DNA from 2 places in the Sphingobium sp. SG1 genome. Region 2 is predicted to be linked to the other one. Evidence: riboswitches for the same ligand, from Rfam matches in the RefSeq annotation. Region 2 holds a riboswitch; the other holds the start of a gene.
The links. Region 2 has a riboswitch for S-adenosylmethionine ahead of AC0KVN_RS06085 (homoserine O-succinyltransferase). Riboswitches for the same ligand answer to the same signal wherever they lie in the genome.
Positions count from the first base shown of each region.

Region 1: it holds a riboswitch for S-adenosylmethionine, as region 2 does, so the genes downstream of both, AC0KVN_RS09160 (threonine aldolase family protein) here and AC0KVN_RS06085 (homoserine O-succinyltransferase) in region 2, are expected to answer to the same signal.

Region 1 covers NZ_JBVVOJ010000003.1:253,869-257,262, forward strand. The annotation lists gene AC0KVN_RS09155 (hypothetical protein) at 1-276, shown strand, start outside; gene AC0KVN_RS09160 (threonine aldolase family protein) at 307-1,353, opposite strand; SAM-I-IV-variant riboswitch at 1,411-1,520, opposite strand; gene AC0KVN_RS09165 (4a-hydroxytetrahydrobiopterin dehydratase) at 1,556-1,846, opposite strand; gene AC0KVN_RS09170 (metallopeptidase family protein) at 1,887-2,294, shown strand; gene ccmA (heme ABC exporter ATP-binding protein CcmA) at 2,291-2,908, shown strand; gene AC0KVN_RS09180 (heme exporter protein CcmB) at 2,899-3,394, shown strand, end outside.
Region 2 covers NZ_JBVVOJ010000002.1:113,139-116,532, reverse strand. The annotation lists gene AC0KVN_RS06090 (sugar transporter) at 45-464, shown strand; gene AC0KVN_RS06085 (homoserine O-succinyltransferase) at 475-1,401, opposite strand; SAM-I-IV-variant riboswitch at 1,441-1,549, opposite strand; gene mltG (endolytic transglycosylase MltG) at 1,610-2,581, opposite strand; gene fabF (beta-ketoacyl-ACP synthase II) at 2,691-3,394, opposite strand, start outside.

The sequences.
Region 1 (3,394 bases), on a different contig from region 2:
TCGCTCGACCTGCCGCCGTCCAGCAACGCGGCCCAGCCCGCCCCCTTCCCGCGCGAAGTCACCGCCTTCATGGTCGACCGCGACAGCTGCGACCATTTCCGCGGCGAGGAACCCTATGATGCGGAACGGCGCGCCTATATCGAGGAAAGCGTCGCCGAACTCTGCTCCGGCACCGATGCGAAGCTGGCCTTGCTGCGCAAGCGCTACGAAAAGATGCCGGACGTCATCAGCGCGCTGAGCAGCTATGACGCCCGGATCGAGGGCGAGGAACCCTGAGGCCGCCTCGCCGGCACTAGCGCCATCCGGTCAGGCGGCGACCGCCAGGCAGGCTTCCCTGATGTCGCGGGCCAGTTCGTCGACCCGTTCCACCTGCGCATCCCAGGCGAACATGAATCGCGCGCCGCCGCCGATGAAGGTGTAGAAACGCCAGCCGCGCGCACGCAATGCGTCCAGCACCTCCGCGGGGGCCGACAGGAACAGCGCATTAGCCTCCACCGGGAAGATCGGGCTGACATCCGGCAAGTCGGCGATCGCCGCCGCCAGCCGGGTCGCACAAGCATTGCCATGGCGGGCATTGCGCAGCCAGGCGCCGCTTTCCAGCAGGCCGATCCAGGGCGCCGACAGGAAACGCATCTTCGACGCCAGCTGTCCCGCCTGCTTGCAGCGATAGTCGAAATCCTGCGCCAGCGCGCGGTCGAAGAAGATCACCGCCTCGCCCACGGCCATGCCATTCTTGGTGCCGCCAAAGCAGAGCACGTCGACGCCCGCCTTCCAGCTGATCTCCGCCGGGTCACAGCCCAGGCTGGCGCAGGCATGGGCAAAGCGCGCGCCGTCCATATGCAGTTTCAGCCCCAGTTCGCGGCACACGGCCGAAATCGCGCGCACTTCCTCGACCGTGTAGACTAGGCCGGTCTCGGTCGGCTGGGTGATGGTGACGACGCGCGGCTTGGGGAAATGGATGTCGGATCGGCTGGTCGCGAGCTGCCGGATCGCGTCGGGCGTCAGCTTGCCGTCGGCCGAGGGCGCGGCGAGCAGCTTCGATCCGTTGGAGAAGAATTCGGGCGCGCCGCATTCGTCGGTCTCGACATGGGCGGCGGCCGAACAGATCACGCTATGATAGGACTGGCACAGCGCCGCGAGCGCCAGCGAATTGGCGGCGGTGCCGTTGAAGACGAAGAAGACCTCCGCATCGCCGCCGAACAGGGTGCGGAAATTGTCCGCGGCGCGCTGCGTCCATTCATCCTCGCCATAGGCCGTCGCCGATCCGCTGTTCGCCGCGAGCATCGCGTCGAGCGCCTCGGGGCAGGCCCCGGCATAATTGTCGCTGGCAAATTGCTGTGTGGAAATGGGCACGTCATGCTTCCGTCTGCTGGTGTGTGACCAAGCATCGGATCAACGTCGTCGTGGCTGCATGTCCCGTTGGATTGCCGGTCCGGCCACATCCCCCTCTTGGCGAGGGGCACCACCTTGCTCGGGGAGCAGGTTGGTGTCGGACGTTGGCCCGACTCTTGATGTTGCCGGGGCGATTATCGGCCGGGCGATGCCGCGTCAAGCATCAGCGCAGCAGCGCCTCTATCCCCTTCGCCAGATCGATGTCCCGTTGCGACAGGCCGCCGGCATCATGGGTGGTGAGCGTGATTTCGACGCGATTATAGACGTTCGACCATTCGGGATGATGGTCGGCCTTTTCCGCCAGCAGCGCCACCCGCGTCATGAAGCCGAAGGCGGCGACAAAGTCGGGAAAGGTGAAGCTGCGCGCAATCCCGTCCGGTTCGGCGACCGCCGTCCATTCGGGCAAATCCGCCAGCGCGATCGCCCGTTCCGTTTCGTTCAGTCTGGCAAGCATTTCTCTATCCTGCGTTATTTCTTTCGCCTATGTGACAGCCATGCCTGACACTGGTCAATCGTTCCGCTTCGCCCCTACCCCACAGGAAATCGAGACACTCGCGCTGGAGGCCCTGAGCCGCCTGCCCGAGCCCTTCCGTTCCTATCTCTCCAATGTCGTGATGCTGGTCGAGGATTTCGCCGACGCCGACATATTGAAGGAGATGGAGATTGACGATCCTTTCGGCCTGACCGGCCTCTATAGCGGCCGTCCCTTCGGGCAGGAGGCACAGACCGGCGATCTGCCGCCGACCGTGCATCTTTTCCGCCGCCCGCTGCTCGACGAATGGGTCGAAACCGGCGTGCCGCTCGAAGCGCTCATCACCCATGTCGTGGTGCATGAAATCGGCCATCATTTCGGCCTGTCGGACATCGACATGCATGTGCTGGAGGATATGGTCGCCCCATGAGCGGTGCGGCGCTGCGCCTGTCGGGCCTGGCCTGTCTGCGCGGCGGACGCCTGCTCTTTGCCGGCGTCGACCTGGTGCTGGCGGCTGGCGGCAGCGCCTTGCTGCACGGCGCCAACGGCATCGGCAAGTCGAGCCTGCTGCGCCAGTGCGCCGGTCTGCTGCCCATTTATGCCGGGACGATCGACCGCCAGGGCAGCGTCGCGCTGGCCGACGAGCGGCTGGCGCTCGACATGGAATTGCCGCTTCATCGCGCACTCGGCTTCTGGGCACAGCTTGACCGGGTGGATGCGGCCGCGCTCGACCGCGCGCTCCACGCCATGGCGCTCGCCCCCTTGCGCGACGTGCCCGTGCGCATGCTCTCCACCGGCCAGCGCAAGCGCGCCATGCTCGCCCGCGTGATCGCCAGCGGCGCGGATATCTGGCTGCTCGACGAACCGGCCAATGGCCTGGACGATGCGTCGGTCGCGCTGCTCGGCGCCGCGGTGGCGGACCATCTGGCGGCCGGCGGCATCGTCGTCGCCGCCTCGCACCAGCCTTTGCCGCTGACCGATCCGGTGCGGATCGAGATGGCCGCCCATGTGCCGGACCCGGCGCAGGAGGCGTCATGCGACTGATCGCCCTGCTCGTCGCCCGCGACCTGGGACAGGCCTGGCGCTCGGCCGGGCTGTGGCTGCCGGTCGCCTTCCTGTTGCTGGTCGCCAGCCTCTATCCCTTTGCGGTCGGTCCCGACGCCGCCCTGCTCTCCCGCACCGGCGGCGGCATGCTGTGGATCGCGGCGCTGCTCGCCAGCCTGCTGCCGGTCGACAGGCTGGTCGCGCCGGATCGCGATGCCGGCATCCTGGACCAGATCGCGCTGCGCGGCATCAGCGAGGAGATGGTGGTGATCGCCCGGCTGATCGCCCATTGGCTGGGCTTTGGCCCGCCGCTGATGATCGCCGCCCTGCCCGCCGCCGCGCTGCTGAAGCTGGACGGCGCGACGATCCTGACGCTGGAGGCCGGGCTGCTGATCGGCACGCCCGCGCTGGCCGCGCTTGGCCTGCTGGTGGCGACCCTGACCGCCGGGCTGCGCTCGTCGGGGGCTCTGGCGGGCCTGCTCGCCC
Region 2 (3,394 bases):
ATGCCGCGCCCGGCAAGCAGGCGTGGATCAGGAGGGGAAGCATCATGCGCGCACCGGCATCCTTCGTCATCATCGCCGTCATCCTGCTGTTATGGAACCTGATGGGGGTCGCTGCCTTCGTCATGCAATATGGCGCCGACCTCAGCGAACTCGCCAGAACCGATCCCGACACCGCCCGCGCCTTCGCCCAGATGCCCGGCTGGGCCTGGGTCGTCTATGCGGTGGCGGTGGGCGCCGGCACGCTGGGCGCGATCGCCCTGCTGCTGCGCCGCCGCGTCGCGGTGCCGCTGTTCCTGCTGTCGCTGCTCGCGGTGATCGTCCAGTTCGGACACACGTTCCTCGGCACCGACCTGCTGGCGGTGAAGGGCGCGGGCGCGGTGATCTTCCCGGCCGTCATCGTCCTGATCGGCATCGGCCAGTGGCTCTACGCCCGCAGTCAGGCGGCCAAGGGTCTGCTGCGCTGATCGGCGCCGATCAGGCCGCGCTCTGCAATATCTCCTGGCCGATCATGTCCACGTCGAACGGCGCGGTCTGGTAGAGGTCGTTGATCCAGTTGCCGAACAGCAGATGGGCATGGCTGCGCCAGCGATTTTCCGGCGGGCGGGTCGGGTCGTCGTCGGGGAAATAATGGGCCGGCATCTGGCGGCCGCCGTCGCGCGCATATTCGTCGCCCAGGGTGCGCGTGTCATATTCGACATGGTTGAACATGTGCAGGAAGCCATGGCGTGGATCATGCACCAGGCAAGGCCCGGTCTCCGCGCTGTCGGCCAGCAGTTGCAGCCCGCGATCGAGCGGCAGCGATTCCCGCCGCACTTCCGACCAGCGCGACACGGGGATCGAGAAATCGTCCGAAAAGCCCCGCAGATAGGGCGAGGCCGGGGCATGGTTGCGATGGCGGAACACGCCGAACGCCTTGCGCTCCAGCGCGTGTTTCGGAACCCCGTGGAAATGATAAAGGGCGGCCTGCGCCGCCCAGCAGATGCTGAGCGAACGATGCACATGGGTCTGGGTCCAGTCGAAGATCGCGCGCAGTTCCTGCCAGTAGCGCACCTCCTCGAACGGCAGATGCTCGACCGGCGCGCCGGTGATCAGGAAGCCGTCGAAGCGCTCGTCGCGCACATCGGTCCAGGCGCGGTAGAAGGACTGCATATGATCGGCGGAGGTGTTGCGCGACACATGGTCGCTGATCCGCACCAGCGTCAGTTCCACCTGCAACGGCGAGGCGCCAAGCAGCCGCGCAAGCTGCGTCTCGGTATCGATCTTGTTGGGCATCAGGTTCAGCAGCGCGATCCGCAGCGGGCGGATATCCTGCCGCACCGCGTCGGCCTCGCCCATCACGGCGACGCCCTCGGCTTCCAGCGTGCGGCGGGCGGGCAGGTCATCGGCAATCTTGATCGGCACGTCTCGTCAGTCCTTCCTGGCGGGGCGACGATCGGTGGCTGAGGTCCGCTTTGTTGCCGGATCGGCCACATCCTCCCGGATCGGGAGTGCCACCTTGCCCGGAACGGCAGGTTGGCGTTGGGCGTCGCCCCAACTCTTGATGCTGGACTATCTCTAGCGCGCGCCGGACCATGTGGCAAGCCCGGCTATATATCGGCCAAGCCGGGCTTTACAGCTCGCCCCGCGCGCGGCGGATCTCGAACCACTTCCGCACATTCTCATTATGCTGCTGATAGGTGTCGGCAAAGATATGGCCGCCCTTCCCGTCCGCGACGAAATAGAGCGCATTCGTCTCCGCCGGGTGCAGCACCGCCAGGATCGACAGCCGGCCCGGATTGGCGATCGGCCCCTTGGGCAGGCCGGTCATCGCATAGGTGTTGTAGTCGTTGACGTCGGCGATCTCGGACTTCTTGATCCGGCGGCCGAGCGGCTTGCCCCTGGTGATCGGATAGATAATCGTCGGATCGGCCTGCAGCATCATGTTCTTGCGCAGACGGTTGCTGTAGACGCCCGCGACCATCGGCCGCTCCTTGGCGATCGCGGTCTCCTTCTCGACGATCGAGGCGAGGATGATCGCCTCCTGGGGCGACTTGGCGATCGTATTGGGCGCGCGTTCGGCCCAGAGCTTCGCCAGCGCCTTGTCCATCGCCGCCTGCATCCGCTTCAGCACGGCGGCGCGCGGCTCGCCCTTGTCGAAGGCATAGCTGTCGGGCAGCACGCTGCCCTCCTGCGGCACCGCGACATCGCCGGTCAGCTCGTCATTGGCCATCAGCCGTTCCTGCACCAGGATCGACGGCATGCCTTCGGGAATGGTGACCAGCCGGGTCAGCGTCTTGCCGCCCTGCAGGATCGACAATATCTCGCGGTTGCTGGCGCCCTTGGGCACCACGAACTCGCCGGCCTTGATCGGCTTGGCGCCGCCAAAGACCTTCGCGCGGGTCAGGAAGGCATCGGCCGAACGCACTGCGCCAGCCGATTTCAGCAGCACCGCGGCATCGGACAGGGTCGATCCCTCCGGCACGACGATGCTGATATTCTGGGTGGCCGGCCCCGTCTCGGTCCAGCCATGGACGAAGCGGAAACCGACAAAGGCGACAACGGCCAGGCCGATCAGAAGGATGATGCAGCCCAGTCGCCGCACCGGATTTGCGCCGGATCGTCTTGCCATCATCCCAACTGCCCGACCCAAATAATGCCCAACCGGCTATGGCTTACATGATCCTCCCCTTTGCAGGGGAGGATCAGGCGTATCAGATCGCCTTCATGATGAGCGAGGCGTTGGTGCCGCCGAAGCCGAACGAGTTGTTCAGCACCGCGCGCACCTTGCGTTCCTTGGCGACGTGCGGGACCAGGTCCACGCCCTTGCAGCTTTCGCTCGGCTCGTCGAGGTTGAGCGTCGGCGGCACGATCTGGTCGCGCATGGCGAGGATGCAGAAGATGCTCTCCACCGCGCCCGCGCCGCCCAGCAGGTGGCCGATCGCCGACTTGGTCGACGACATCGACATGCTGCCCAGATGATCGCCGAACAGACGCTTGACCGCGCCCAGTTCCAGTTCGTCGCCCAGCGGGGTCGAGGTGCCATGCGCGTTCACATAGTCGATATCTTCCAGGCTGAGGCCCGAGCGCTTGAGCGCCATCTGCATCGAACGGAAACCGCCATTGCCTTCCGGGTGCGGCGCGGTGACATGATAGGCGTCGCCGGTCAGGCCATAGCCGATGACTTCGGCATAGATTTTCGCGCCGCGCGCCTTGGCCCGCTCATATTCTTCCAGCACGACCACGCCCGCGCCTTCGCCCATGACGAAGCCGTCACGGTTGACGTCATAGGGACGCGACGCCTTTTCCGGCGTGTCGTTGAAGCCGGTCGAGAGCGCACGCGCCTGGGCGAAGCCGGCGATGCCGATCGGGCAGATCGCGCTTTCCGCGCCACCCGCCAGCATCACGTCAGCATCGT